2 linked regions of the Flammeovirga yaeyamensis genome follow. The protein of the gene in region 2 interacts with the protein of the main gene of each other region in a pairwise test. Links are inferred from orthologs where the notes say so. Each region holds a gene or a part of one and is shown on either strand. Other genes may lie near its edges.

What was found.
Region 1: the proteins of ruvA (region 2) and ruvC interact in binary tests that used the Escherichia coli proteins (3 or more experiments, as listed by UniProt). The link is inferred for Flammeovirga yaeyamensis from one-to-one orthologs.

The regions. Positions count from the first base shown.
Region 1 is NZ_CP076132.1:3,397,162-3,413,853, reverse strand. Bases 5,272-8,118 are described here. They hold ruvC (crossover junction endodeoxyribonuclease RuvC), read right to left. Parts: upstream 7,054-8,118; coding sequence 6,490-7,053; downstream 5,272-6,489. Other genes in these bases: KMW28_RS13295 (hypothetical protein), read right to left, coding at 7,196-7,573; KMW28_RS13305 (SpoIIE family protein phosphatase), read left to right, coding at 5,272-6,450. Also shown: KMW28_RS13330 (DUF3467 domain-containing protein), read right to left, coding at 1-195; KMW28_RS13325 (hypothetical protein), read right to left, coding at 202-456; KMW28_RS13320 (ABC-F family ATP-binding cassette domain-containing protein), read left to right, coding at 611-2,227; KMW28_RS13315 (1-acyl-sn-glycerol-3-phosphate acyltransferase), read right to left, coding at 2,316-2,873; KMW28_RS13310 (PstS family phosphate ABC transporter substrate-binding protein), read left to right, coding at 3,056-3,886; more of KMW28_RS13305, read left to right, coding at 3,898-5,271; 16S rRNA (guanine(527)-N(7))-methyltransferase RsmG, read left to right, coding at 8,130-8,768; KMW28_RS13285 (polyprenyl synthetase family protein), read left to right, coding at 8,774-9,748; menD (2-succinyl-5-enolpyruvyl-6-hydroxy-3-cyclohexene-1-carboxylic-acid synthase), read left to right, coding at 9,754-11,460; KMW28_RS13275 (DUF2461 domain-containing protein), read right to left, coding at 11,515-12,180; KMW28_RS13270 (histidine-type phosphatase), read right to left, coding at 12,220-13,587; KMW28_RS13265 (glycoside hydrolase family 38 N-terminal domain-containing protein), read right to left, coding at 13,791-16,692.
Region 2 is NZ_CP076132.1:2,149,565-2,166,352, forward strand. Bases 6,409-9,351 are described here. They hold ruvA (Holliday junction branch migration protein RuvA), read left to right. Parts: upstream 6,409-7,551; coding sequence 7,552-8,151; downstream 8,152-9,351. Other genes in these bases: KMW28_RS08435 (DUF4837 family protein), read left to right, coding at 6,451-7,548; sov (T9SS outer membrane translocon Sov/SprA), read left to right, coding at 8,358-9,351. In the rest of the region: rocF (arginase), read right to left, coding at 59-1,018; KMW28_RS08410 (N-acetylmuramoyl-L-alanine amidase), read right to left, coding at 1,329-2,237; KMW28_RS08415 (low molecular weight protein-tyrosine-phosphatase), read right to left, coding at 2,251-2,736; KMW28_RS08420 (endonuclease/exonuclease/phosphatase family protein), read left to right, coding at 3,086-4,093; KMW28_RS08425 (exonuclease domain-containing protein), read left to right, coding at 4,195-5,571; KMW28_RS08430 (DUF1573 domain-containing protein), read left to right, coding at 5,549-6,283; more of sov, read left to right, coding at 9,352-15,902; hppD (4-hydroxyphenylpyruvate dioxygenase), read right to left, coding at 15,988-16,788. UniProt on the Escherichia coli protein: The RuvA-RuvB-RuvC complex processes Holliday junction (HJ) DNA during genetic recombination and DNA repair.

The sequences.
Region 1 (16,692 bases), 1.2 Mb from region 2 along the record:
CTTAGCATGTTCTGGTGTTAGGATAATTCTTGATTTTACTTTTGCTTTAGGTAAGCCGGGCATCATACGAATAAAATCGATCACAAACTCAGAATTAGAGTGAGCAATCATAGCTAAGTTCGCATAAGTACCTTCAGCTACATCATCAGTAAGTTCAATATTGATTTGATTTTCTGGTTTCTTTTCTTGATCCATGATATCTTAACTTTTATCTTCTTTTGCTAATAAATATGCTCCAGCATGAAGCATTTCATAAATTACATAATAATATCCACCTAGAGGGTGGTCTTCATCATATTTATCACTTTCTGCAAGCATTTCAAAAGCAGCCTCTATCACTCTTTCTCTAAATTTACCTGAGACAAATTCTTTCGTGATTTTAGCAGCAGCTTCATGTTCAGACTCTTTAGAAAGGTCTTTATATTTTTTGATTAATACCGCGATTTGTTCATTCATACGGCAATTTAGTTTATTAGAAACATAAATAGAGAATTTGAAGGATAAAAACTTATATTTAATCGTTTTATTCAAAACTATTTATATCTCAAATTTTTATACTTTAACACAAAATCCTACTTTTGCACCTACATTGAAAATCTCATAATATATAATGATTACAGTTTCAAACTTAGGCGTACAATTTGGTAAGCGTGTGCTTTTCCAAGATGTCAATCTTAAATTTACTGAAGGTAACTGCTATGGTATCATCGGTGCTAATGGTGCAGGTAAATCTACATTCATGAAAACACTTTATGGTGCACAAGATCCTACTAGAGGTAGTGTATCCATTGGTAAAGGAGAAAGACTTTCTGTTTTAAAGCAAGATCACCACGAATTTGACGAATCTACAGTATTGGATACTGTAATGATGGGTCACGATGAACTATGGGCTATCAAAAAAGAGCAAGAAGATCTTTATGCTAAAGAGGACTTCAACGAGCAAGATGGTATCCGTATTTCTGAATTGACAGAGCGTTTTGAAGATCTAGACGGATGGAATGCTGAGTCGGATGCAGCCAACTTATTAAGTGGTCTTCACATTTCTGAAGATTTGCATTACTCTACAATGGCCAACTTAAGTGGTAAGCAAAAAGTACGTGTGTTATTGGCACAAGCTTTATTTGGTAAGCCAGATAACTTATTACTTGATGAGCCTACCAACGACTTGGACCAAGAGACGATCTCATGGTTAGAAGATTACTTGGCTAACTTCGATAGAACGGTATTGGTAATTTCTCACGACCGTCACTTCTTAGACTCAATTTGTACACAGATTGTAGATATCGATTTCCAAAAGATTTCTTTATTCTCTGGTAACTACTCATTCTGGTATCAATCAAGTCAGTTAGCTTCACGTCAGCAAGCGCAACAAAACAAGAAAGCTGAGGAGAAAATCAAAGAATTGAAAGAATTCATTGCTCGTTTCTCTGCTAACGCTGCAAAGTCGAAACAAACAACTTCTCGTAAGAAGATGTTGGAGAAATTGAATGTAGAAGAAATTCAGCCTTCATCAAGAAAGTACCCAGGTATTATCTTTACTCCAGAAAGACAAGCAGGTAACAATATCCTTGAGGTAGAAGGTTTAACTAAATCTATCGACGGGGAAACGATCTTTAAGAATGTTGAATTCAACATGCAAAAAGACGATAAAATCGTATTCATTTCAAGAGACCCAAGAGCCATGACTGCGCTTTTCGAAATCTTGAATGAAAAAGACACAGATTTTGAAGGTGAGTTCAAATGGGGTGTAACTATCACAACAGCTTATTTACCTTTGGAACATGGTGAGTTCTTCCAAAACGATCTAAACCTTGTAGATTGGTTAGGTCAATATTCTCATGATACTTCTGAAGCATTTATTAGAGGTTACTTGGGTAAAATGTTGTTCTCTGGTGAAGAGATCTTTAAGCAATCATCTGTACTATCAGGAGGTGAAAAAATGCGTTGTATGATGTCTAAAATGATGTTGACTGATGCGAACTGTTTGATCTTGGATACTCCAACCAACCACTTGGACTTGGAATCTATCCAATCATTAAACAACTCATTGATTAATTTCCCTGGTAACATCTTGATGTCATCTCATGACCACGAGGTAATCCAAACTGTATGTAACCGTGTGATCGAATTAACTCCTAACGGAATCATCGATCGTCATATGCCATACGATGAGTATATCTCAAGTGAACAAATCAAAGAATTGAGAGAAAAGTTATATGCTAAATAGTAGATAACTGATAGATATATAAAAGGCCGAATCAATATAACTTGATTCGGCCTTCTTTTTTATATACTAGATCAAATAGTGGTTTGAACTATAATTCTGATTTAAGTATTCCTTTTTCTGGATGCTTTCCTGTAAAGTCGCTTAAATATGTTTTGATTTTAAGAATATCAGCTTCCTTATCATCAGATGGCATGAAATAATCTCCAATGACTACTTCTTTTCTTTTAAAACAGAAACCAATCATAATAATAGGAATATTTGCTCCTCTAGCAATATGCCAAAAACCGCTTTTCCATTTAGGACTGTAAGACCTTGTTCCTTCAGGAGTTACTGCTATAATCAATTCTTCACGAGCATTAAACTCATTGATTGCTAAGTCCACTAAACGAGTGTTATTTTTCTTTCTGTCTACAGGAATTGCTCCTAACTTGATCAGTAGTTTGCCTAGAGGTCCTTTACATAGATCACTTTTGATAAAATATTTTGACTCTAAACCTAATATAGCTCGAGCAGGAACGCCTACCATAAAGTCCCAAAAACTAGTGTGTGGTCCAACTACAACAACACATTTTTTTAAATGATATGGAACCTCTCCTGTCACTTTCCAACCAAAAAATTTGAAAAGCCACACCCACAGTTTTATCATATTATTAACATTAAGTTCATTAGTGAATACATTGATAATCAACAAAAGTATGAAATTCGTCTAAAATTATTACATTTTTTTCTTAAATGAATGCAATGAGTAGTGATTAAAATGTAAAACTCTGTTACGAATAATGTAACATCAGAAATCAATATTTGCGTAACAAAATTAAATTAAGCAAAATGAATATTTCAACAAAGGGGTTGACTTTTATCACGCTCTTCTCAATTGTCATTTTTGGTAAACAACTATCAGCTCAAGAAATACTAAACACAAAAGGGAGTGATACGATGCTTCCTTTAGTCACAGCACTTGCTAATAATTACGACAATAGTAATGAGCCTGTTGAAGTAGTAGGGGGAGGTAGTTCTCTTGGCTTCAAAGGGTTAAAAAGCTTTGAGACAGAATTGGCATTGTCTTCTAGAAAAGTGAAATCAACTGAAAAAACCAATATAGAAGAGAATATCGATCAGTTAATTGAAAAGGTGATTGCCTACGATGCATTGTCTATTATTACTCATCCTTCTAACTCAGTAACAAAGCTTACGCTCACACAATTAATAAAAATATATAAAGGGCAAATTACGAATTGGTCACAACTTGGAGGAGAAAACCTCCCAATAACCGTCATTTCTAGGGATAAAAATTCTGGTAGTTATGGTTTTATGACATCCGTTGTGGTAAAAAGTGATGAACTTCCAGAAGATTATATTGAAGTACATTCGAATGCAGGTGTTGTGGAGAATGTAAGCAAGATCAAAGGGGCTATTGGTTATTGCGGTATCGCATATGTAGAAGAAGTGGTACAACCTTTATCTATTAGTGAAAAAGGAGGGAATTACGTTTACCCATCATTTAGAAATGCATTAAGTAAAACATATCCACTCTCAAGACCTCTTTATTTTTATTACAGAATTTCTGATAAATCAAAAGTAACTTCATTTGTAAGTTTTGCTTTATCAGATAAAGGTCAACAAATAATAGCTCACAAAGGATATATTCCAGTATTCTAACTCAAAAAGCCATGAAACTAACTCCCAAAAAAAGACAAGCTAAAAGTATAAAGACAAGACTAATCTGGTCTTTTGCAGCCAACATTTTAATCATTTTCTTATTATTTTCAGTATATGCTTATATTCGAAGTGTAACGAATAAAGCAGAACAAGTAGCGTTGGAATTGGATGAAATTACATCCAACATTCAAGATCTAAAATCAGATAAACAATCATTTCTTTTAACAGAGACAATTAACCCGTCTTTTTATGAAACTAAGGAAAATGATTATCTAACCACTCACGAAGAAAATTTAAATAAAATTCAAGAAAAACTAGAGGAGATGTACACTAATTCTTATGTACATTCCGCTAAGGTGATTCCTGAATTAAGGGAACTGGAAAAAGACCTTCAATCTTATTCAACGATTTTCGATAGCTTGGTTTCTGTACAGTTGAAAAGAGGTTTTAAAAGTTATGGTACAGAGGGCGACATGAGGCGTTCTATCTATTCTGTGATGAACTCTGGATACTCACTTGATCAAGTTAAAATTCTTATGTTAAGAAGACATGAGAAGGATTATATCTTAAGAAAAGATACGCAATATGAAGAAAAGTTAAGCAAAGTTGTCGATCAACTTATAGGAGATATTAGTCGAATGTCTATTGATAAATATGGAAAGATTTATCTAAATGGAGCATTAGAAAAGTACAGAGAAAATTTCCGTGCTTTAGTAAAATTAGATGAGCAACTAGGTTTTTATGGACACCCTGGAATTAAAGATCGTCTGGATACTCAATTAGCTGCAATTGAGGGAAAACTAAAAAGTATTCATCATTTAATTGTTGATTATAATAATTTTTGGAAAAAACTAAATATTGTAGTGTTAATAGTTTTTGCACTGTCAATATTATCAGTAAATGCAATTCTACTTTTCTATTTACTAAGTAGACTAGGTAAGCCTATCAATAAATTATCAAAATCTATTCAGAAAATTGTAGAGGATGATTTTATTGGCGAATTATATACGATTAAAACAAAGGATGAAATAGGTGATTTATCCAACGATTTTAATTATATGATTGAAAGGATGAATGAAAGGACTGAGGAGATTGAAATTCAAAAAGAAGAACTTGCTCAGACGTATGATAAAATTGAAACAATTCGTCAAATTGGAGCCAAAATCAGTAAGCATTTAAAAGTGGATAAAATTGTACAAGAGTTCTATCACTCTCTAAATAATACGTTAGAATTCAATTCATTTTTAATTGGTATCTATCAAGAAAATAAACTTCATTACAGAGGTTATAGTGTTGAAGGTAAACCTTATGCTTTTGATAGATCAATTTCAGAAAATAATCATTTAGGGGTTCAGTGTTATGAGAGACAAGAACCAATTGTTTCTAATAACTTTTTATCATCTCCTGAGTTGAAACATTTCCTACCTGTTACAACATCAGAAAGAGTAAATTCATTAGTGTATTTACCATTGACTTCATCTTCAAAGAAATTGGGTGTTTTAGCGGTACATAGTGAACATATTAATGCTTATTCTGATGTTCAAATTAACATGTTGGGAAGTATTGTGACTTATCTGATTAACGCTTTAGATACTGCGGTAAATTATCAGAATATGGAATCTCAAGTGGAAGCAAAAACTGCAGAGATAGACAAACATCGTCAGCAACTACTTGATAATAATGAAATCCTACAAGGTACTTTGTTGCAGTTGGAAGAAAAAAATAAGCAGCAGACTTCTAGTATTCAGTATGCTAAGCGAATTCAACAAGCATTATTACCTAATATTTCATTGATAAGATCTTCTTTTAACGATGCTTTTGTTTTTTACAGACCAAAAGATATTGTTAGTGGAGATTTCTATTGGTTCGAACAAAAAGGTGATCTGATCTATATGGCGGTAGCTGATTGTACAGGACATGGTGTTCCGGGGGCCTTTATGTCAATTCTTGGAAGAGAGATTTTATCTAATTTGGTGAATTCTAAAAAGTTTACATCACCTGCTGAGTTACTTGATGAATTACATGTTCGTATTCGAGTTGTACTGAAACAAGACAAAATGAATAATAAGGACGGAATGGATATTGGTATTTGTATTTTAGACGAATCGTCCAATGTTTTAAAGTTTGCCGGTGCACATCATCCACTTTATTTAGTAAGAAGGGAAGGAGGAGCGAATTTAATTGATGTAATTGATGGTAATAAACAATCTATTGGTGGACATATCTTTAAAAAGAAAGAATACGAGAAATTTAAAGAACACACTATTGATTTATCAAGAAGAGGTGATATTCTATCTTTTTACATGTGTACGGATGGTTATCAAGATCAATTTGGAGGTCCTGAAGGGAGGAAATTCTACAAGAAAACGTTTAGAGAGTTGATGAGCAATATTGCGGATAAGCCGATGTATGTTCAAAAATCTCTAATGGCCATAAAAATTGATGAATGGATGGGAGAACACAGTCAGACAGATGATATTCTGATTATAGGATTCCAACCTAAAAAAGAAACTAAAAGGATTACATTAGACCTTTCGAGTATTGATGAAATCCTAAATGTATAAAACCCTTAGAGGTTGTTTCAAATAAAACTGAAATGACCTCTATTTTTTTGATAACCGATCTGGATTTTCTTTTAAAAATGCTGACCAAGATTTTTTAGTTGAAACATTTTGACCCTTTTGGTAAGAATGACAAACGGCCACCCCCAAAGCATCAGTGGCATCCAAAAGGACATTGTCTTCAACTTTAAACTTTAGAAGTTTCATCAGCATATGAGCGACCTGTTCTTTAGAAGCATTACCATTACCTGTTACAGCAGCTTTTACTTTTTTGGGAGCATATTCTGTAATAGGTATATCACGAATTAAGGCTGCAGACATTGCAACCCCTTGAGCTCTACCTAATTTTAACGCAGATTGTATATTTTGTCCAACGAAAGGAGCCTCCAATGCCATTTCATCAGGACCATATTCTTCAATCAAATGAGCTATTCTCTCATGGATCTTTCTAAGCTTGATCGCATGATTTGCATATTTCTTCAAATGTATCACTCCATATTGTACAAGACTTAATTTTTGACCTTTCACCAAGATCAAACCATATCCCATCTCTTGCGTTCCTGGATCTATACCCAAGATTAATTTCTCTTCCACTTTTTGTCTCATTCAATACTACCGATCTTCCATAAATATGGATAATAAAACATATGATCTATCAAAATTAGACAAAAAAAATGGGATCTCCGACCTAGAGATCCCTTACAGTTATGCAACTGTGAACAAACCACCCAAAACCTTTAATGTTTTGTTATGCCACCTTAGAAATCTTTCTTTGCCAAATGGCAGCTTCCTCAGGCGAATCAAATAATGTTATTTTTAAACTTGGCTCGTTTTCTAATAAATTTTCTAAATTAATTATTGAAAATTGAGTAAAAGGGTCGCATTCATCTTCGATGATGACACCAAAATTTTCGACTTTAAGTAATTTGATCTTTGGTAAATACCAGCTCACCATCCATGGGTTAGAGCTCATCCAGCCAGACTCTATAAATCGAGCATCTAATAATACCGTTTTAGGTTTATTATTTTGGATACTCTGTAATGTTGTCTCTAGGTGTTCATTAAATTGTTCGGGAAGAAAGAACCCCCTCATTCTTATACTCAGCACACCAGTCCTGGAGTTCATATCAGTGGTAAAGTTGGTCATATTCGATAGGTTTTTGAGATATTGTTTGCCTCTACTACATCACATGAATAGAAAATGTTCACCATGCATGTACAGTTCTATGTATGATTTTACTTTGATGTTGATGTATTAATATAGAAAAATAGCTTCTAAGTGAATTTCTATAGATGAAAAATACTCAAAACCATTAGTTTACACGATAATAAATCGTTAAGATCATTATTCTTCATAAATCTTACATTGTATAATCAAATGATTTGATGAATCTTCATATCTAATAGTTCTTTGATATTGTTGATGAGAACTCATTTTAAATGACTTTCAAATTGAAAAACTGTCATCTTTCTCCATCAAAAGATTACAGTTGAACTGAATTATTCCTTTTTCGATGCTTTAATTGAAAAAAAATCGACAATGAATTTAAAGGAAAGCCAAAAAAAGAAGAATACATCAACGAAATATATTAGTTTTGGCATTGAATGAATGATTAGAGTTTTATAATTCCCCTGATCTTCATCAAGTAATTTATATTGGCGAGTAATTTAAGCATATTCGAATGGGTAATATTGATATCATAGAGAAATATTTTGACAATCTAACCGATGTACAAAAACATCAGTTCAGACAATTACAAGATCTTTATGCAGAATGGAATGAGAAAGTAAATGTCATTTCAAGAAAAGATATTGAGAATCTTTATGAACGTCATATCCTTCATTCATTAAGTATTGCTAAAATTATCGAGTTTAAACCTGGTAGTGAGATTCTAGACGTAGGAACTGGCGGAGGCTTTCCAGGTATTCCATTGGCCATTCTTTTCCCTAAAGTAAAATTCCATTTGGTAGATTCTATCGGGAAAAAAATCAATGTAGTTAACGAAATTGCGAAAACAATTGGTCTAACTAACGTTATAGCAGAACAAATTCGTGCTGAAAAAGTTGATGGAGAATATGACTTTGTGGTTTCAAGAGCTGTGACTAGAATCGATGTTCTTTACAAATGGGTGAGAACAAAGGTGTCTCACCAACAAGGCCATGAATTAAACAACGGAATTATCTGTTTGAAAGGTGGCGATCTAAAAGAGGAGTTCTCTAAATTAAACAAGAAGAAATTCACTTTAACACCAATGACAGATATCTTCGAGGAAGATTTCTTTGAAACCAAAAAAGTTGCTTACGTTCCTATTGCTAGGTAAAGAATATGTCCAAAAAAGTCAAAGATTTCCAAATACCAGTGCAAGAGCAAATGCTCATCTTCGAAAAGAAGTTTAGAGAGCATATGCGTACAGATGTAGCTCTACTCGATAGAATTATGAGCTATATCGTAAAGAGTAAAGGCAAACAAATGCGCCCCATTTTAGTTTTTCTTACTGCAGGGGCAACTGGTCAAATTGAGGATCAAACATATAGAGGTGCTTCTTTAATCGAATTGCTGCATACAGCTACACTCGTGCACGACGATGTGGTAGATGATGCCGATTACCGTAGAGGTTTTTTCTCGATTAAAGCACTTTGGAAAAATAAAACAGCCGTATTGGTAGGTGATTATTTACTATCAAGAGGTTTATTACTTGCTGTGGATAATGGCGACCACGAGTTGCTTAGACATGTATCTACAGCAGTAAAAGAGATGTCTGAAGGCGAATTGATGCAAATTGAGAAAGCACGCCGTTTAGATATCACTGAGGAAGTATACTTTGAGATTATTCGTCAGAAAACAGCTACTTTAATTGCCGCTTGTACAGCAGTAGGGGCAGCATCAAGTGGAGCATCTGAAGAAGTGATCAAAAAGATGCACAAGATGGGAGAGAAGATTGGTATCGCTTTCCAAATCAAAGACGATTTATTTGATTATGGCACCGACGAAATTGGTAAGCCGTTGGGTATCGATATCAAAGAAAAGAAAATGACGCTTCCTTTAATCTATGCATTAAACAATGCCAAGTGGTTAAAGAAGAAAGAGGTGATTTTCAAAATCAGAACTCAAAATACCAATCAGAAAGTCGTTCGTGAAATTATTGAGTTTGTAAAATCTTCTGGTGGATTAGAATATGCAGAAGAAAAAATGCATGAATACATCAAAGAAGGTAGAGCGATCTTAGACGAACTTCCAGATTCTGAATATAAAACTGCTTTGCATCAGTTGATCTCTTATGTAGTAGAACGTAAGAAATAATTTACATGAGCCAACACCGTAAAGATTTACTTGTAGAAGTAGGCAACTTTGTCGAACAACTTTACCAAAAAGGAGTAAGGGATGTTGTTTTATCTCCCGGTTCCAGAGTTGCACCTTTAGCTTTGGCATTTGCAAGGCACCCTCAAATAAACACTAAAACTGTAAGCGATGAGCGTTCAGCTGCTTTTATTGCTTTAGGTATCGCTCAGCAAACGAATTTACCTGTGGCCATTGCCTGTACTTCCGGTACAGCAGCATTAAATTATGCACCTGCAGTTGCGGAAGCTTATTATCAAAGAGTTCCCTTAATTGTGATCACAGCAGATCGTCCTACAGAATGGATCGATCAGTGGGATGGACAGACAATTCAACAACAGAACATTTTTGGTAAGCATATAAAGAAAGCATACCACATGCCGGTAGATCTTTCTCATGAGGATGCTAAATGGTATCGTCAGAGAATTGGGGCAGAGGCCATGTGCAATGCTTTAGAATATCCTTCAGGCCCTATCCAAATCAATTGGCCATTACGTGAGCCCTTTTATCCTGAAGAAGGGGAGCATTTCATTTATGAAAGCACTCCACAATCCACAAGAGAAATCATTCAATCAGAACCTTATTTAGATCAAGAAACGTGGGAAGAGAAACTAATTCCACTTTTTGAATCGAATAAGAAAGTTCTGATTATTGCTGGTCAACAGCAGAGAAACGACTATATCGTTGAGTATTTAAATCAGCTTAATGTCCCCGTTGTTTCTGATATTATCTCTAATTATGGATCTGTAGATCAAGCCATCATACATCAAGATGTCTTTTTGACGCCGACAGTAATAGAAGAGTTACAACCTGATATCGTCATTACTTTTGGAATGAGTGTCATTTCTAAGAACTTGAAATTGTTTTTAAGAAAGAATCCTCCAAAATATCAATTACATATTCAAGAAGCAGGTGAAGTGCCTGATCCTTTCCAATCATTATCTACGGTTATCCGCTCAACACCAGAAGCATTTTTCGATCAATTATCCGACTTCGAATTATCTTTTGATGATGATTTCCTAAACCATTGGAAAGAGGCAGATGATAAGGTGAAAGCGAACAAAACCGATTTCTTTGATTTACTATCTTTCTCAGAATTGGAGATCGTCAATCATCTCATCAATGAATTGCCAGAAAATGCTGTCTTGCATTTAGCTAACAGTATGTCTGTACGTTATGCCAACTTTATTGGTTTGCAAAGACCCGATATAGATGTTCATGCGAACAGAGGAACGAGCGGTATCGATGGAAGTACAAGTACAGCAATTGGTCATGCAATATCGGATAAGGACAGACCTCATTTCTTACTTACAGGAGATTTGGCTTTCTTTTATGATAGAAACGCATTTTGGAATAATTACCTGCCTTCTAATCTGAACGTTCTTCTTTTGAATAATCAAGGAGGCGTGATATTTAGGATGATTGATGGACCGACAAGGCAACCTGAGTTAGAGGAATATTTCGAAACAGAACAAAGAACCAATGCACATCATTTGGCCAAAGAATTTGATGTTCATTATTGGGGAATCAATTCCAAAGAAGAGTTCTACTTCAATTATCAGGAGTTTTTAACTAAGAACGATAAACCATCGATTTACGAAGTGTTTACGAATAAGAATATAAGTAAGAATACCTTTAAAGCATTTAAGAAAGAAGGTATCTATACAAAACAATAAACCATATGTATCAAAAACCCCGGATTTAAATCAGGGGTTTTTGATACATATGGTTTATATAATACTTTCTCCATTGAGGTCTGTCGTTAAAACATTTGACATATAATCAAAGAATGGTCTTAATGCGATAAATGTCTTTACTACTTCTTCTACAAAGTTGTCTTTCAACACCTCTTCGTTAGAGAAAAACCTCATAGCATAGAATTGTTTCTTTCTGATCAATTCGATGGCAGGGTCGTTTTTATCGTATCCCTTTGGAGCCGTTTTCACTCCATCGCCTTCAAGCGTACCAAAGTATTTCTTGAAGGTCGGGTCTTCTATGATTCCTCTAATTTCTTGATCACCAAAAGTAAACTCATCACGAATTCTCTTCAAATCATCTTTATTGGGAGCATAGAAACCACCTCCAATCATACATTTTCCATCTTCCAAATGAAAATAATATCCACCTCTAAGTGCTGGTTTTAAACGACTAAAATAGCCAGAAAACCATGTTTTATAAGGTGTTTTATCTTTTGAGAAACGGACATCACGATAAATTCTATAAATCTTATGACCCTCAATCTGATCTGTTTTATTTAATTCATCCTGAATTTGAGTGAATAACTCTTTAACCGTTTGATGATGCTTTTGATAAGTTGGTTTGTTTTCAGTGAACCAATCTTTATGATTATTTTCTTTTAAATCAGCTAAAAACTGAAATACCTCTTGTGTGATCATAGACTAATTAATGTTTTGGAAATTAAATATACCAAAACATTAAATAGAAAATAAAATATCGTTGTAATTCCCTCGGTGAACATTCAGGCCATATGATGTTAAAATTGACTCCATATAGTTATTATAGTCATCATATTTATAGATATGATCATTTTGATCTTCCAATGGCAGACTTACAGATTGTTCATTCCAACGAATTTGAATATATCTTTCACCACCTTTATTTAATAGGATCCAGGATATATTTGTGGCCATTGTAGAAATTTCTGTTTCATTCCACTCTTCTAGACTTCTCTCACCAATCTTATCCAAGTTTAAAAGAACAAGAACAGGTAAAACTGTGTTTGTATGTGCGAAATTAAAATTACCGGCGTAATCGGATTTGCCATTCACAAAGTCATTCATATTTGTATGTAAATACTTTAGAAACGTAATTCCATGTTTGTATGAAATATCACGCCCCTCATATCCTGGCCCTTTTTCAAAGAAGGAATGTATATCGTCTATTCTCGTTAATATTTTAGAGTCTTCAGCACTGAAAATTTCTAGATTAGGGTGACTTTCTAATTGTAAGTTTCTAGTAATCTTAAAACATTTGAAGAGGTTATAAATAATATCGTCTTTATTCGCAATAATTAGATTATGTTCATTGTCATAAAATCTTTTTTGCTTTTCATCTAAGTATTGTAGATAGGATTTTTTGAATAGGCTATTTAATATTCTATTCCTAACTTCGATATACGCTGTAGTTTTTTGATACTCTTGAATGTGGTTTAACCAACTTAAAGAATCAATGTATTGATTATAGTTTGGACAAATTTTAAATGCCCTTAAGATAGGATCATTAAATTCATCGTAGGTAATGTTGACGAATTTTGGATGATAACCTTTTGATTGAAGACCTTTATGAAAAGTAGTTCTAGAGTCTTGTGTCCTAGATTTAAATGTCGATGTACTCTTAATTTTTGGTTCATTATTGAAGTAATCTTCACATAGTTTCCCCATTCTTTGACCAAGCACTTTATGTTCTTTTTTACCTATTTCAGATAAATCACCGTACTTATTATGTTGGTATTTAACAAGTAACTTAATCTCCTCAAAGATGTGTTTACCTTGTTTTTTTAAGCCATCATTAAGCTTCGCATTTTCAAAAAGGTTATAAAGTACAACATCTTCTTTAGGTTCCAACATATATCTGGATCCATGACGAGACAAATACCCTACATAGTCAACGGCATACCCTTCAGGAAGTGCTTTTACAGATTTAAAATCATATGGTTGATGTTTTCCTAGTTCCCATTCATCATAGGTATCTATTTCATCACTTACATTGGTAGAATGACCACATCCAAATAAAAAGGATATGAAGATAAAGAAAACAATAGATCGATTTAATTTCGGTTTCATAATTATAGTGTTCCTCAAATCGTACAGCAGAGTTTTGATTAAAGGAGTCTTTAGCGATTAGTTCTATTTGATTGATTTAGTAGTACAAAGGTAGATATTAACAAAATTCAATGGGTTCAAAAAAAGTGAAATTGTGAATGGGTAAAGATTATAATATCAAAAAAAAAATGGTGATCAGTTAAAATTTCTGATCACCATTTAAATTATTTAATGTCCTTAACAGGTTCTTTTTCAATTAGTAAGAATCGAATGCCCCATCCAGGAACGTTTTCATTAGGTTGATAAGCACCTAAATCATCACCATGAATGTTCGATACTCGAATCTCTTTTACTTGTTTTGATGTTTCTAATGATAACTCTTTATCACCCGCAGAAGCATTTAAAACAGTCACTAATACCTGATCTTTTTTCATTGGTCTTGCCGCCGTAATGATCATTTGATTAGATGTAGGACGAACAAGTGGTAAAAACTCATTATTGCCATTTTCACTAATCAATAATGGTTGAGAAATTCCAGTACTAAACTTCTTTGCTTGGCTAGAAACATAAGCACCGTGAGGTTTCAATACGAAACGGAAATTATGCCATCCATCTTGACTCGCTTTGTAGTTTGTTTCCCAATAGTTGTTCATCAAATAAGCGTAAATCGTTTGAGTAGATTTCACTTCGTTTACCCATCCATAGCTTAATGCATCCGTTGTAATTTCACCTAGTTCGATCATTGGAGCATCTGGAGAAGCCCAAGTAACACCATGGTCTAAGTTCGAAACATCTACATAACGCTGAACCGTGAAATAGTTTTTACAAGAACCCGGTAATTGTTCTTTTTCTGGAATATACTCACCGAAAGGAACATCAATTCTAACAGTACCACCATCTACTTTGAAAGGGAATGCAATGTGAACACCTTCTGGATCGTAGATATTTGTTTTGTTGATTTTATTCTCGATAGCTACTTCATTAGAGTAAGCATTAATTGTAATCAAACGTTTCCACTCTTCCGTACCCGGAGCTGATGATGAAATTTCGATAGTCGAAGTTAAATCACCTTTTTCAATATATTTTATAGTAACATCATTACCCGTAGTTAAAGGAGATTGTGGGTTTCTTCCTTTTACATAGTAATAATCATTAATACCTTTTAAAGCTTTTGTATCAGCTAACTCTTTCTTTCTGATTTTATCATATAAAGATGTGATTGCACCAGTTTCAGGATTAATTTCTACTTTGATTTGGTCATTTTCAAAACCATTTTCATGGTTAATGACTTTTTTCACTGTAGAGGCTTCACCTGGAGTAACGAAAATCTCTTTAGAACCAAAACCAGGAATATTAGGAATCCATACGGCCAAGTTACCATTTGATGAACGTTGAGTAGGGAAGACGTCGCCCTGACGGTTCAAGACAATATCTCCTTGTTGCGATTGCTCTGCCGAAAGGGTAATCATATCTGCTCTTTCCCAAGAAACAGTGTTGGTTAAAGTTACCCCTTTTTCATCTTTTGTCGATGCCAATGCTTTTTGTAAAATTGCATCTGCAATACTATCCGCTTTAATAGCGAACGATTGTTTTACAGCCCATTGTGAGTGTACAAAATCAGCTTCTGGTTCTGAAATGGAGTTGTAAGCACCCCAAGTATGTTCGTTATATAAAAGCACATATCTCCATGCTTGCTCAAATTCTTTGTTAGGAATTTCAACATCATTCATTGATAATAATGTCATTGCTTGCGATAATTTCTCAGATGCATTTCTTACTAAAGCAGTTTCTTTTGATGTAGAACCTGCACCATCTTCCCAATATGGAGTGAAATCACCTTTAACTACAGGAAGTTCATCGCCATATTTATCTTCAAATGCTTTAAACGATTCTGTAGTTGTCGAAAGTAATACTTTTGGAGTTTCGTACTTTTCGTTCCAAGCTTTTACTGTTTCAGAGATTCCTTGATCTACTGGTCCGTTATCAGATCCTACTGTATAACGAAGTGTAGTGATGTCATAAGGATAATTTCTTTCGTTTAATTCGTTCAGGTAATCAAAAACTGATTTTGGAGTCAATAATACTTTCAAATCTGTAAAACCTAAACCAGTATGGAAGTGAGAATATCCTTTTTCATGTACCCAAACCAATACTTTTTCTTCGCCAGAAGGAGAACTCCAATAGAACGGACGGTCACCCCACGTAGAAATAGTAGATCCAATTCTATGGAAAACGTTGGTACCTGCAGATAAATATTTTACACCTGAGTGTGCTAATACTGGAACCATACCCCAAGTATAACCAGGAACGTCAGTAATCATAGCAGATTCTAAAGGAACACCTGCTTCTTTCGAAACTTCTAAAGCATCGAAAGTAGATTCTACCAACTCTTGAGGGTTAGATAAACCCGTTAACATGTTACCATATAAACCATCCAATTCGATAGAACCGTTTTGTACAGCCTCAATAAAAGCAGCTCTTTTTTCTGGAGTAGCATTTTTAAGGTAGCTTTCAACAGCCCACATTACTTCAACAGACCACTTAAATTTAGATCCTTCAGGGAAATCTTGTGTTTTCTGACTCATCATTACTGCGTCATCCAAGTTTTTCCATTGTACTTTTTCTACCTCATCTTGAGTATGAGTATATCCAATGTCAACATGAGAGTGGTGCAATAAGTATAAATCGTAGTGTTTTACAGGATCAACTGTAAGCATTCTGTCATCAAGAATTTCTTTACCTACTTTAACTTGAACATGTAAATCTTGTGGAGAAGTAACTTTGTCTACTTCAATTCTAAAGATGTTAGCACCAACATTCAGTTTTACTTTTTTCTTATCTTTTCCAGCAACAATTACAGCATCAGTTGGATTACCATAATGTAAAACAGTAGCTCTTAATTGTTGTTTTGGTCCTTTTTTAGTTTTAATCACTGCAGGTTCTTGTTTCCAGCTAACATTGCCACCAACACCATAACGGAAGACCATCATCCAGCTTGATTTTCCAACATTTGGCGCCACCACTTTCATACGGATAGGCTCACCTTTAGGAAGGTCTTCTGTTTTCACTTTTAAGAAGCCGTAACCAAAAAGATCACTGTAAGCATCAATCATTGTACCTTTAAAA
Region 2 (16,788 bases):
ATAAAAAAAGCCACTCGAAATTCGAGTGGCTTTATTTTTTACACGTGAGTAAAAACCGTTAGGCTTTTACAGTTCTATTATGTTTATATGATTTTACCGTTTCGGTAAGTATGTGAAAGGCATTATTTGCCATCGTATTGTGCTTATCTAAAGTTGGATTAACTTCTACCATCTCCCAGCAAACCAACTTCTCACTACTCACTAATGTAGTGTTGATTGTTAAAGCTTCCTCAACAGTTAATCCATGCTCAACAGGTGTTCCTGTTCCTTTTGAGATGCTGGGATCCATGCTGTCTACATCAAATGATACATAGATCATATCGCAGTCCTCTAATTTCTTTAAGGCTTCATGAGCTGTTTCTATTGCTCCTAATTGTCTTACTTCATCAACTGTATAATTCTTAATTCCATATTTATTGATGATGACATTCTCTGGTGTCTCAGTATCTCTAACACCAATAAAGACAATATCTTCTGCAGCTAACTTTGGAGTTGAAGTCCCTACAGATTTAATTCTATCCCAATAATCTAATGTTTCTTGATTTGGAGAGTTAACAGCTTCTTCTTTGTTATCGATATGGGTTACTATTGCTAAAGGCATACCATGCATATTACCGGAAGGAGTTGTGAAAGGTGAATGGAAATCAGCATGTGCATCGATCCATATTACACCAAGTTTCTTTTCTGGAAAAGATTTTTTAATACCAGAAATTGTCCCAGCTGCTGTAGAGTGGTCTCCTGCTAAAACAAAAGGAGTATTTTCTTTGGTTAAAACGTTTGATGTAGCGTTGCTTACACGTTCTAACATAGTGTGTACCCCATCAATATGTTTAGCATTAGGATATTGATTATTCTTGAATAAGATATTATTAACGTCATCTATATTTTGTACAGAATAATCACTAAAAAAAGTAGATTTCTGATCTAATGATGCTACAATAAGGGCGTCAATACCCATACCTGCTCCTCTCGTTCCTGCTGCAATTTCGGAACGAACAGTAAGTAACTTAATGTCCATGATGTGAAAGTTTATGTGAATTTTATGGTATACGCAAATCAACCCTTTAATTGGAATGAAGGGGACTATAAGGCGTAAAAAGGATAGTGGAAAAGTCTAATTATGAGAATGCCAACAACTGGGAAGTGTCAAAGAACTGACCTACCAAAACATACTGGGAATATGTAATTGTTTTTTGTGACATTATAGACTAATTATAATAAATTGATATGCAATTATATCTACTGTTGGGTAAACTTCCAAATTTTAAGCTGAGTTCAATGAAAAAAATTATTGAACTCAGCTTAAATAAAGGCTATATGAAGTATAACTATTGAGGAGAAGCTACTACAAAAGCATCTTTAAAACCAAGGCTTCTTACCTTCATTTTAAGACGTTGAGCAGCTTGAGGTGTAGAAACGGTTCCTACAGTATATTTATAAATCTTGGACTTATTTCGAATACTTTCATTCTCATTTACTATTAATCCTGCCTTCAATAATTTGACAATTGAAGTATTAGTAGTAGGGACTTTTTTATTTGTAGCAAGAATTTGAATACTATATAATCCATTTTTTTGATTCATCTTTTCATGGAAGGTTTTAAAACCTTTGTATATAGCTTCAGAAACTTCTTTTTGTCCGTTATATGAGTTAAGGTAAATTCGTTCATGTGGATTGGATAAAAATCCACATTCAACCAAAACAGAAGGCATAGAAGTGTTTTTTAACACAAATAAATTGTATCCTCTGTCACTTCGGTTCATAATTCCTCTTGATTGTATTAATGTGTTTCTTTCGATACTGTTAAGTATAGAATGAGCCATAGCAATGCTGATCTGATCAGAATTATTGTCTACATGTGCTTTCGCTCCCACGATCCATTTATTTGGATTGGAGTTGTTATGAATACTCAAAAAGTAATCTGCTTTGGCGTGTTCAGCAAATTTTACTCTATCTTCCAGACTCACATAAGTGTCTGAAGTTCTAGTGTAATATACTTGAACATCAGGCATAGAATTCCTGATTAACATTCCTATTCGCTTAGCAATGATAAGATTTAAATCTTTTTCGTGTTTGTGAACTTTACTACCTCTCGGTTTACCTGGATCTTTACCTCCATGCCCGGGATCTATTACTATTACAAATTTTCTATGTTGGGCAAGAGTTGGTAATTGTGTTAGTGATAAGGTAAACAGTAAAAGTAAAGTAGTAAGCTTTTGCTTATATAAAGATAGCATTATCTTTTCGTAATTAAAGATTGTTTTGTTGTACTAAATCGTTTAAAAAATTATTCACACTTTCATCGACAACATCAAAACAGTTTTCGAAACCCTGCATTCCACCATAATAGGGATCTTCCACATCTTTATTTGATTGATGATTGTCGTAAGTTCTCAATTTAAACACTTTGCTTCTGTCACTTTCTGATCTCGTCATTCGAATCACATTTTGATAATTACTATCGTCCATTACTACAATATAATTAAAATGATCGAAATCTTCTACAGTAAATTGTCTAGCAATACTCAAGAGTTCGACTCCATGCTTTTTTGCAGTCTGTCTCATTCTTTCGTCAGCTCTACTACCTGCGTGTCCTGCATAAGTGCCTGCAGAATCAATATGAAAATGATCTGTAAGGCCTCTTTCTTTGAGGTGGTGTAACATTAATCCATCAGCTAAAGGGGAACGACAGATGTTACCAAGGCAAACAAATATGATATTGATTTTATTAGGCATCTTAGAAGCTTGTTAAGGGATTGTAAGCTTAAAAAGTTGAAAATTTAATTTATATTTTAAGAATTACAATTTATGTTGTTTATTTTAAAAAACAATTACTTGTGTGATAATTTTTCAAGATTTATCATATGTTTTTTTCTCTAACATTATGTAAGCCATTTTGAAATACTAATTCCAATATAGGAAATCAAAATCTATAGTTTTTTTACATAAAATCTATGAAATTATACTCTAAATTATTTAATTCTTATATTCATATCGTCATTGACAATTCTAATTTTATTACGAAATGTGAATTGAATTTTTTAATAACTGCACTATAAAATACATCTTCATATATCAATTATTTATGAAAAAGATTTTTAAAACTGTGATATATATTCTACTCGTCTTAATTATTGGAGCATTAGCGTTTTTTTTCTGGGCAAAATCACCTAATCTAGATTCCTCAGAATATGCTAAAATCACAAAGTTTAATGGAAATGAATCGTCTAAAGCTGTAGAAGATTCCGTACTTTCAGTGATTACTTACAATATTGGATATCTGTCTGGTATGACAAATAATACCTCGGTACGTCCTGCCGAAGAGTTTTATACGAATAATTTAAAATCAATTATCTCAGGTTTGAAGAAACATCCGGTTGATGTGTTGGCCATTCAAGAAATTGATTTTGGAGGGAAGCGATCATACTACGTGAATCAATTTGAAGAAATGGGTGAACAATTGGGTTATTATAATGGTTGTCGATCGATCAATTGGGATAAGAAATATGTGCCATTTCCATATTTTCCGCCTTCAGTTCACTTTGGTAAAATGCTTAGTGGTCAGGCAATGATGACAAATTTTGAAATTACAGATTACGAAAGAGTAGTCTTGTCAAGAGTTCAGAGTCACCCTTACTATTATGCTGCAATGTATTTAGATCGTTTAGTAGAGCGTGTGAAAATAAAAGTAGGTGATCAAGAAGTGATGGTTTTTAATGCGCACACTGAGGCATTTGATCAAGATACGAGAACAAAACAAATGTTCTTTTTAAAAGATTGGTTTTTGAAAACTGCTGAAACAATGCCTGTAATTTTATTGGGTGATTTTAATTCTGATCCATCTTATGAAAACGCAGCCATTTTAGAAATGTATAATGATGAGCGTATTGGAGCGATGTGTTCCAAAGAAAATTTACTTGGCGAGAAAACACTAACTTATCCTACAGATAAGCCAATAGAACAGCTCGATTTTGTCTTTTACTCTTCAAGACACTTTGAATTATTAGACTGGAAAGTTCTATATGATTTAGGAGAAGTTTCTGATCATTACCCTGTTTTAGCGAACTTGAAATTGAAGAAATCAGAAGAGTAAAATCCAATAATTGTAAAAATATTGATATTTCATTCTATTAGAATAAATAAATATGAAAAAGCATTCTTTTGAGAATGCTTTTTTATTAGTTTTGCTAATCTATGAAGTACGCTGTAATTGATCTTGAAACTACAGGAGGTTCCGTCGCCCAAGGAGGGAAGATTATCGAAATCGCCATAATTGTCTTAGAAAATGGTGTTGAAATAGACCGTTTTGAGTCTTTTGTAAATCCAGAGATGAATATTCCTCCTTTTATTCAACAATTGACAGGAATTAAAAATGCCACTGTAAAGGATGCTCCCAAGTTTTTTGAAATCGCCAAAAAAGTTGTGGAGGTAACTGAAAATTGTACCTTCGTGGCACATAACGCAGAGTTTGATTACAATTTTGTAAAAGATGAGTTTAAATTATTGGGTTACAAATACCTAAGAAACTCATTATGCACCGTAGAAACATCCCGAATTTTATTGCCTGGTAAGAAATCATATAGTTTGGGTAAATTATGTGATGAAATCGGCATTCCTCATAATAAACGTCACCGTGCAATTGGAGATACAGAAGCAACCGCTAAATTGTTTCAATTACTCCTAGAACAAGAAAATGCTGAACAGGTTATTGAAGAGATGACTGTTTATGATGTATATAGTTCTAAAAAGCATTATATGATTAAAAAAGAAGTCATAGATGCTTTAACTGATGAGACTGGCGTTTATTATCTCTATAATGAAGAACAGGAACTGATTTATATCGGTAAATCAAAAAATATCAGAAAAAGGATATTGCAACATTTATCGAATAAGTCTACGCCTAGAGCTATAAGAATGGCGGAATTGGTTCGTGATGTAAAAACAACAATTACGGGTAGCGAACTGATAGCACTACTTTTGGAATCTGACGAAATAAAAAAACATCAACCTAGATTTAATAGAGCACAAAGAAGAACAAAACAGTTCTTTGGTATCTATAAATATATTGATGATAATAATTATATCAATTTTAGAATTGCACCTCTTTCTGAAGGTGACTACCCTGTAACTACTACTTTTTCGAGAAAAGAAGCTGAAAGGATATTAGACAGGATGATAGAGAAAAACAATCTATGTCAGAAGCTTTGTGGTATCGATCATAGCCAAAATGCTTGCTTTAGATATCAATTGAAAAATTGTAAAGGAGCTTGTTGTGGTGAAGAAACAGCAGAGTCATACAATGTAAGAGCGAATGAAGCAGCTATGAGGTTTAGTTATGGTGCTCCAAATGTCTTCTTAATCGATAAAGGTAGAGAAGGTAACGAGAGGGGTGTCATTCAGATTGAAAATGGTATATACAAGGGTTTTGGTTATGTAAAGAAAAGCAATAACTATAATCCGGATAAGTTGAAAAAAGTAATCACTAAATATAAAGACAATGCCGATGTGAATAAGATTATTCGAGGCATGTTGAGAAAGAAAAAAGGAATTGAGAGAAAAGTTTTTTATTAATTTCATTTTTTTACTTCTCCTTATTTTAAATGTAACTGCTCAAGAAAGGGGAGGTGTACTGCGATTTGCGAATCAGAATATCGATTTAGAAACAGTTTATGCTGAAAATGAATACCATATTACTATCCCCGTAGTAAATATTGGTAACTCTAGTGTCAACGTTCTTAAAATCGATACTGATTGTGGGTGTTCTAATGCTTCTATCAATAAAGAAACAATAGCTATTGGCGATACTGCTTTTTTTACAATCAACTTTACCCCTGTAGAAGGTGAAACACCTTTTTATAGAAATATTGTGATACAAACGGATGCTAAAATATCCCAATACACTATTGTATTACAAGGTGTACTAAGTCCGTTTCTGAAAGAGAAAAATCTACACGAAATTCTCGTTCCATGGAAAAGTTATCATAAGTCACATCCAATTTTTTCGAATTATATTTTTCAAGTAAGATCAAAAAAAGGAGACGAGATCAATCTGCCCATTTACCTGACAAATGTTGGTGAGAAAACTTTACATGTCGAAGAGATATCAAGTAATACTTTAGATGTGGAAGAAGTAAAATTACCAAGGTCTGTGCTTAAAGGAGAAGTGCTGTTTTTCCCAATAACAGCCAAAGTGAAAGACGAAAATCAATACCGTCATTACCTTAAAGTGAAGACTGACGAAAGGTCTATTTTAATCCGTATTCACACATCATTTATAGAATAGAATGAGTTGATATTCTTGATTCTAAAAATATATTAAGAGCATTTAGGGATTTGCCGTTGTTATCAAAAACATTTTAAGTTAAATTCACAACTTGATTTTTTATATTGTGGGATTATATATTCATAAAATTTGATTGGGTTATTTCTAGCAATAAATTAACTAACATCATGAAAAAAATATTATTATATCTTACTTACATAAGCTTTTCATTACTTTGTCTTTCATCATGTCTTGATAATAGTGGAGCTAAAACTGAAACAGAAAAATCTTTTTTACCCTCTTCAAAAGGTAAACCTGGCGAGATGGTTCTTGTTATAGATTCTACTCAATGGGGAACTAAAGCAAGTATTGGAGGACAGTTGTATACAAAAGTTTTAGGTGCTACTAGAGGAATTTTACCACAAAGTGAACCTCAATTTACCGTTACACAAGTTCAGCCGTCTGGTTTTAATAGTATTCTTAGACAAGCAAGAAACGTTATGATTGTTACTACTTTTGACAATAAAGGTAGAGAGTCAAGAATATTAAAATCGTTTTTTGGTGAGGGTGTTATCGAAGCATTATCAAAAGATCCGGAAAAATATTATTATGTAAAGAAAGATGTTTGGGCTAAAGGACAAACAGTGATGTTATTCTTTGCTGAAAGTGAAGAAAAGATGGCTAAGGTTTTAGAAGATCCTAATAAGACTTATTACTTGACTCAACCTTTCCATGATATAGAGAATAAGCGTTTGGCAGAAAGAATTACTAAAGAAAGAGACCGTAAGATTACTCGCTTCTTAAAAGATAAATATAATGTTGATATCTCTTTATTGCAGGGATATAAAATTGCAAAATCAGAAGAAGATTTTCTTTGGTTAAGACATCCAGAAATAGCATTTGATAATAACATTATCTTAATGAAAATGCCATATACAGATGAGAAACAATTTGATGCTGATCATATTCTTAAATTTAGAAATGAATTAGCCAAAAAATACTTATATGGTAATCCTGAAGACAAAGAATCTTTTGTAATTACAGAATCAAAGGTGAAGCCTGAGATTAAAAATGCAAAAATAGACGGTAGACAAGCAGTAGAAATAAGAGGTCTTTGGAGAACAAATACCTACTCAATGGGTGGTCCATTTATTAGCTACTTATTTACTGATAAATCTGGTGCGAATCTTTATTATTTAGAAGGTTTTGTTTATGCACCAAGCATGGATAAAAGAGAGCTGATGAGAGATATGGAAGCTCAACTAAAGACGTTTAAAGACTTTTAATATATGTATTACTACATTAGCGGTAAGCTAGTTAAAAAAATACCTACCTCAGCTATCATTGATGTAAATGGGGTAGGTTATGAAATTCGATGGCCTTTAAGTGCTTTTAGTGCAGTCAATGAGGGTGATCAAGTAAAGTTGTATACTTACTTCTATGTGAAAGAAGATATGCAGCAACTCTTCGGCTTTCTGTCAGAAAATGATAGAACGGTATTTTTACAACTAATTTCAATATCTGGAGTAGGCCCTTCAACAGGGTTAGCATTTTTGTCTTCACTATCGACAGCAGAGATTTGTTCGGCCATTATGCAAGAAGATGTAAAGACAATTCAGAGTGTAAAAGGTATCGGAGCTAAAACTGCACAGCGTGTAGTTATTGAATTAAGAGATAAAATTTCTAAATTGCAGTATTCTGGAGAATTAATTCAGAATGCGACTTCTACTGCTCAAGACAATGGAATTGTAAATGAAGCTATGGATGCTCTTGTTGCCCTTGGTTTTACTAGAGCTGCTGCACAGAAATCTGTTAAGCTAATTCAGAAAAAACATGGACATGATCTATCAGTAGAAAAATTAATAAAATTAGCATTAAAACAAAATTAGCCTATAAGCGCCTTACTATTACTTTTTTAGCATTTATATAAGCAAATTATCACTCAGATAAAGTGATGATTGTAGTAATTTTTTACTATTCTTTTTATCTTTCATTTATTATCATCTGACAATTTCGACTTGTTATGAACTTATCACTAAATGCTAATGGTCGGTTGACCGTAAGATTTTAGTAAACTTAAATACTTGACTTCATTTTGTTTCGCTTACACACAGCAAATTATAAATACTTACTAGCTCTAATTTTTTTCTCAACGATAAACAATGTTTGGGCAAACGTCAAAGAGACAGTAGTATGGAATGTATTACAACAATCAATTCCTCAAGAAAATCAGCAGGAACAGGATACTACGTTGTATAAACCTCAAAAGCCTTACGAAAGAGATAGGCTTGGAGACCCTGTGTCTACCCCGCAATATAGTTCGCCAATTATTGGTACGGATCCTCATGTAAATACTCAAATTGAGCTAGATACAACAGGTAATGGCTATAATGTGCAGGAGACATTAGGTGATGGATTACAATATCGTAACCCTTCGTATTTACCCTATGACGCTTACCGTGATTATCTGTACAGGAAAAACATGGCAAGCTATTATAAAAATTTATCACTCCAACAAGATGGAGGTGATGCTTTACCCGGTCAAGGTAATGGAAAGCTAATTCCAGATATAGAATTAGGTCGTGTTGCAGATTTCCTATTTGGTGGTTCTACTTTAGATTTTCAACTCAATGGTAATGCAATGCTTGATTTCGGCTTTTTATTTCAAAGAGTTGATAACCCTCAAGTTCCAGTGACCCAACAAAGAAATGGTGGATTTAATTTCGATCAACAAGTTGGATTAGGTATGATCGGTAAAATTGGTGATAAATTAGAAATGTCAGCCAATTTTGATACAAAGAGTACTTTCCAATTTGATCAGCAATACAATATGTCATATACCGCTTATGATTATGACATCATTCAAGATATTCAAGTAGGTAATGTTAGCTTTAACGTACGTAACTCATTAATTTCTGGAGCACAGAACTTATTTGGTGTGTATAGTAAACTGAGATTTGGTAATCTATATGTTTCCAGTGTTTTCTCAAGTCAAAGAGGCTCTCAAGAGACCATTACTATAAAAAATGGTGGTCAGAATAGAGAGTTTGAGTTCAGAGCAGATACCTACGATAATAATAAACACTTTTTTATTGGTCACTTCTTTAGAGATAAATACGAAGAAGCTTTAAAGACAACCCCAAATATTATTTCTGGAGTTGTTGTTACTCGTATGAAAGTTTATGTAACCAATAGAGCCAACGATACTCAAACGCAAAGAAACTTAGTAGGTCTACTTGACCTTGGTGAAGCAGATCCTTACAATACCGCTTGGGGTGGAAGTACAAACCCAGCAGCAAGTAACGATGCAAACACGTTATATAGTCAAGTTACCCAGTTAAACCGTAATTCTGATGCTATAAAAGGAGGCTTAGAAGGATTAGGTTTAAATAATGGTACCGAATTTGAAATTCTTCGTTCTGCAAGAGAATTAGGTCCAACGGAATTTAGTTACAACCAACAATTGGGGTATATCTCAATTAATACACCACTTAGAAATGATGAAATTTTAGCCGTTGCTTTTGAATATACTTTTAATGGACAAAGCTATAAAGTAGGTGAATTGAATGAGGATCTACCAAACCTTGGACAAAATGAAGTGATGTTCATGAAACTTTTAAGTCCATCAACGATTATCACTACTGACCCTAACGACCCCTCAAAGCCGTTTCCTTTATGGGATTTGATGATGAAGAACGTTTATTCACTTCAAGCCAATTCAATTCAAAAGGAAGATTTCCAATTTAGGATCATCTACAGAGATGACCGTACAGGTGTGGATAACCCGTCTATCCAAGAAGGGGTTAACTTAGCCAATGTTCCTTTAATTGAGGTCACTGGATTGGACCGTTTGAACATGAACTTGGAACTCCAAAAGGATGGTAACTTTGACTTTATTGAAGGAGTTACTATTGACTCAAGGAATGGTCGGATTATTTTCCCTGTATTAGAGCCTTTTGGACAAACACTTGAAGAAAAATTCGAGCCGGGAGAAGGTAATTTAGTCACCAAATATGTATTTGAGGATCTATATAAAAAAACTCAAGCAGATGCAGTTCTGAATACAAAACAAAATAAGTATTTCATGAAAGGTAGTTATAAGGGTGGATCATCAAATGAAATCTTACTACCTGGAATTAATATAGCAGAGAACTCTGTGACTATTACTGCTGGAGGTGTTACTTTAACAGAAGGAGCACAATATACTGTCGATTATCAATTTGGTAGAGTAACTATCCTAGATGAAGGGGTATTGAACTCTGGAAAAGATATTCGAATTACCTACGAAAGAGCAGACTTATTCAACTTCCAAACTAAAACATTGGCAGGGGTAGACTTAGAGTATCATGTTAGTGAAGACTTCATTATCTCAGGTACTTTAATGCACCTTTCAGAAAAACCTTTGATTTCTAGAGTGAATGTAGGTTCAGAACCTGTGAAGAATACTATGTGGGGTCTTACTATGGACTACACCACAGAATCTAGGTTTTTAACCAAATTAGTTGATGCCATACCGGGTATTGACACGCAAGAGCAATCTATGTTCACCTTTAAGGGTGAATTTGCCCAACTCATTCCTGGAACACCTTCTCTTATAGGTACTGATGGTACGGGTTATATCGATGATTTTGAAGGAGCTGAAGTACCATATGATCTAGGTTTAAATCCTGTTTCTTGGGCACATGGTAGTACACCAGAATACATTTTGGATCAACAAGGATGGAATACTGCACCTCCAACCACAGCCGAAGATTCCTTGGCGTATAACCACCGTAGGGCATTAATGGCTTGGTACAATATTGATAATGTCTTCTATTACACAACGGGTAATACGAGTCGACCAAATAATATTACAGACGAAGATATGCAAAATCACTATGTTCGTTTGGTTCCATTCAATGAAGTATTTAAAAATAGACAGGCTAATCAAATCAACACCAATGAGGTAACTTTTGACTTAGCTTATTATCCATCAGAAAGAGGTCCTTATAACTATAATACCGATTTAAATAATGACGGTACACTCCGGAATCCTAAAGATAATTTTGGTGCAATAACTAAAGCCATTACCACAGATGTCGATTTTGATAACTTGAATGTGCAGTATATAGAATTCTGGATGATGGATCCGTTTATGACAGGTAAAAACGCTGAAATAGAAGGAGCAAACAACAATACAGGTGGTAAGTTATTTATTGATTTAGGTAGTATTTCCGAAGATGTAGTTCCTGATGGTAGGCACTTCTTCGAGAACGGTATGACGACCAATAAAGATCTATTAAATCGTTCAGTATGGGGTTATTCTCCTACTACTCAATTTGTGAATAATGTATTTAGTACTGCAGTTCCAAGAGATGCTCAAGATATTGGTTACGATGGTTTGTCGAGTGAAGAAGAAGCAGAATTTTTTAAGCAGTTCTTTATTGATCGATTGCCAAGTGTATTATCACCAGAAGCATTGCAAGCAATTATTGCCGACCCATCAGGTGATGATTTTAAATACTATCTAGGTGATGAAGCTGATGCTCAAAACTTAAAAGTTTTAGAAAGATATAAAAGGTTTAACGGAACAGAGAGAAACTCACCAGAAAACCAAGGAGGTGGAGGTTTTACTCCTTCAAATACTAGTTATCCTAACAACGAAGATTTGAATGGCGATAATACCTTAAATGAATTGAACGCTTACTTTGAGTATGAATTAGATTTACGTCCAGGACAATTAGAAAACAATAAGTTTGTCGTTGATAGAGTAACTTCGGAAGCTCCCGAATCAAGGGAATTAGTGACTTGGTATCAAGTTAGAATCCCTATTAGAGATGATAATAATTACAGTAAAGTAGGAGGTATTGATAATTTTAAGTCGGTGAAATTCATGCGTTTATTCATGACAGATTGGGAGCAGCCAGTTGTGTTACGTATGTTGAATTTCCAATTAGTAGGAGCACAATGGCGTCAATACACTCAAAATATTGAAGATGATGATCTGCCAATTTCAACCGCTAAAGTTGAGATTTCATCAGTAAATATCGAGCAGAATGGAGTAACTGATACACAGACTAGAAAAATTCCTTATGTATTGCCTCCAGGCTTCGAAAGAGATTATGATGCAACATCAACGGTTACAAGACGAATTAACGAACAATCCATACAAGTAAACGTTGAAGATTTAGATGTAGATGATGGTATCGGGATCTTTAAAAACTTTAGTCTGAATTTAGTCAATTACAAGCGACTCAAGATGGAGCTTCATGCACAATCACCATCTGATATCACCCGGGATGATGAAGTCCGGGGTTTCTTGAGAGTGGGTACTGACCTTACAGATAACTACTACGAAATAGAAGTTCCTTTGAAAATCACACAAAAAGGAGCTACTACTCCAGAAGTAATTTGGCCAAGGGAGAACGAAATTGATATCGCCTTAGAAGAACTTTATAAAATTAAAGTTCAGCGTAATTCGGAAAATGCAGATAGAGATATTCCGTATCCAACCAATTTGGAGGCAGCAGGACCAAACGTTCGTCAATATCGGGTAAGAGTCGTGGGTAACCCAGATATGAGTGCGATACAAACGGCTATGATTGGTGTTCGAAATAAAACCACCGATAATGCCAGAAAAGATATTAGAATTTGGGCCAACGAGCTAAGAGCAACAGAATATTCTACGTTCTCATCATGGGCTGCAAATGCATCAATTGATGCCACTTTAGCCGATTTTGCCAATATTAAAACCAATGTTCGTTACAGTACGGTTGGTTTTGGTGGTATCCAAGATAAAATCGGTGATCGTCAGATGGAAGATAATTTAGAGTTTGGTATTGCGGCAAACATCAACTTAGATAAGATCTTCTTAAATAGAATAGGTTTATCAGTTCCTATTTATATGAGTTATGATCGAAAAGGCTCTAATCCATATTTTGATCCTTTAGATCCAGATGTACCTCTTGATGTTTCTTCAGAAGTTAGAGGCAGCTATTACAGCGAACAAGTGAAATACTTAGAAGAGGCGAGAAGTATCAATATTTCCAATCTAACGAAAGTGAAAATGAACCCTGAGGCCAAAAGTTACCCTTGGGATATTGAAAACTTTAGTTTAAGCGGTTCCTATTCTGATAGAAATATGAGAGATAAGAATACCGAAGCGAAAGATTTCAAACAATGGAAATTAGGTGCTGCCTATTCTTATCAATCGCCATTAAAAGCATGGGAGCCTTTTAAGGATACGCAAGGTGGGGATTGGTCATCATTAATTACTGATTTCAATTTAAATCCATTGCCAAGTTCAATTACTGTTAGAGGTGATTTAGATCGTCAGTATAGATATACTCAATTTAGAAGTTACGAAGAAGGAAGAGGTTTTGTAAAAGATGGTATTTTACCAACTTACGAAAAAAGTTTCCTATTTAATAGAGGATATAATTTAGGCTGGAATTTAGCGAAGAGTTTGAAAATTGATTACCAAGCAACTGCCAACGCCTTAGTCGACGAGCCAGAAGGGGCAATTGATACAGATACGGCAAGGGATTCCATAATGAATAACCTTTTAGACTTTGGTCGTATGAAGTTATTCACTCAGAATTTATCGGGTACTTATAATATTCCTATCAATAAAGTGCCAGGTCTTGATTTTATTGGAGCAAATGCTAGATATGTAGCAGGTACTAATTGGACAGCAGGTACTTTAGGTATTGCAGATACTCTTGGTAACACAATTGGTAACACACAGCAAATATCTTTAAACTCTAAGTTTGATTTCAAAAATATATATAAGAAGATTGGTTATGTAAATCACTTAGAAAATGGAGTGAGTAATCGTGGTCGATCAAGGTCTAGGAATAGAAATCAGCAACAGCAACAAGGGGGGAATAGGTCTAAAAAGCCAACGAAAGATTATACTCGTTTAGCTTATCAGAAAGTGAAATTAAAAGATAAATTGAAGGATCTGCGAACAGAACAAACTAATCTTCAAAATGCTGATAAAGATAAAATTGATAAGCAGAAAGAGAAAATTGAAGCAAAGATCACTAAGCTGAAAACGAAAATTGAGAAGTACAAAGGAAAAGGAAAAGATTATGCAGATTTAGATGCGAAAATTTTAACGTACAATACTCAAATTGATACTCTTGATGCACAACTCGCAAAGGAAAATCCTAAAAAGAATAAAAAACTGGAGAGTATTGCAGAAGAAATTAAGAAAACTGAACAGGAGTTGTTGGCCGTGAATGATCAGTTAAAAGAAAGACCTGAACCTACCAAATCTGCAGGAGAGAAATTAGGAGACACAGGTATTCGTTTTCTTACAATGTTGAAAGACATTGATATGACTTATTCAGAAAATAATGCAACTACACTTCCTGGATATATGCCGACGGCGGAATATGTTGGTTTAGATTCTAAGACCAACGCGCCAGGCTTACCTTTCTTATTGGGTAGTCAGGATCCAAGTATTCGATTTAAAGCGGCTGAAAATGGATGGTTAGCGCCAAGTGAATATTTAAATAATCAGTTCGTTCAGACGAAAAGGGAAGAATATAGAGTGCGAGCGAATTTAGAGCCTTTCAGGGATTTTAAAGTAACTCTGACTTCAACATCTAATAGAACAGAATCATATTCTGAAGTATTTAGATTCGATAGTAGTATAAATGATTATAACTCTCTATCACCAACAAGAACAGGTACTTTTGGCATCAGTTTCTTCTCTATGGGTACTGCATTCTCAAAACCTGATGGAAACAATGAATCAGAAGTTTTCAATCAGTTTGTAGCCAATAGATCTGAAGTGAAAGATCGACTGAACAGTACAAGGACATCAAGTCAAACTCAATACAAAGAAAATGATCAAGATGTGTTAATTCCTGCATTTATTGCAGCATATACTGGTCAGAGTTCATCTAAAGTTGGTTTGTCTGCTTTCCCTTCTTCATTCCCAATACCAAACTGGGATGTGAGATACACAGGTTTATCTAAATTGAAGGTTTTTGAAAACTCAATCAAATCCATCACTTTAGCACACGCTTATCAATCGAATTACACGGTAGGTAACTATAACTCTTCTTTATTATATGGTGCGACTGAAATTGGTCCAGATAGAGATATTAATGATCAGCCTGTAGCTGAGGGGCAAGATGGTAATATCGTTCCAGTATATGTCATCAACCAAGTGAATATTGAGGAACGTTTTGGTCCTCTTATCGGTATCAATATCAAATTGATGAATGATTTGCAGATTAAGTTTGACTACAATAAAGGAAGAATGTTATCTCTGAATCTATCAAATGCTCAGGTAACAGAACAATTGAACAATGACTTTACCATTGATATTGGATACACAACTACAGGAATGAAACTTCCATTTAGATCTAAAGGTAGAACGACTACTTTGAAAAACGATATCACATTTAGATTGGCCATGTCGATTAGAGATAATCAAACGACTCAATATAGAATGGAAGAGGAGAATGTAGTGACTGCAGGTAACATGAACTTTGCTTTAAGACCAACCGTGAATTATATGTTGAATGATAGAGCAAATCTTCAATTCTATTTTGATAGAACGATTAACGATCCAAAAGTATCGAATGCATTTAGAAGAACATCTACAGCATTTGGTGTTCAGTTTAAATACTCACTAACACAATAATTTGATTTTAATAATAGATTAAATATAAAGAAGGGGCCATTTCAAGTGAATGAAACGGCCCCTTTATTTATTTGGAGAGAGTTAATTACAAGTTACCTCTTAATGCCTGCTCTCTTTCAATCGCTTCAAACAAGGCTTTAAAGTTCCCTTTGCCAAATGATTTTGCCCCTTTTCTTTGAATAATCTCAAAGAATAATGTAGGACGGTCTTCGACAGGTTTTGTGAAGATTTGTAATAAATATCCTTCTTCGTCACGATCTACTAGGATATTTAATTCTTTAAGTTGATCAATTTCCTCGTCAATGTTTCCAACACGTTCTTTAAGATCATCATAATAATTGTCTGGAACATAAAGGAACTCGATACCTCTTTTTCTTAATTCACTTACCGTATAGCAAATGTCGTCTGTAGCCACGGCAATATGTTGTACGCCAGAACCATTGTAGAATTCTAAGTATTCCTCAATTTGAGATTTTCTCTTTCCATCAGCAGGTTCGTTGATAGGGAATTTTACATATCCATTTCCGTTGGAAACTACTTTAGACATTAGGGCAGTGTATTCTGTGGAGATATCGTTATCGTCGAAAGTAAGTAGCAACTTGAAGCCCATCACATCTTCGTAGAATTTCACCCACTGATCCATTTCGCCTAATTCTACGTTACCAACACAGTGGTCAACATATTTTAATCCTACATCTTTCACTTTCATAAGAGGTTCTTTTCCAACAAAGTGTGGTAGGAAGGCTCCGTTGTAGTTTTTTCTCTCTACAAAGGTGTGAATAGTATCACCATACGTTTTGATACTAGACATTACAACTTCACCGTCTGCATCGGTGATTGAGTGAGGGGCTTGAACAGATTCAGCTCCTCTTTTTACAGTTTCTTC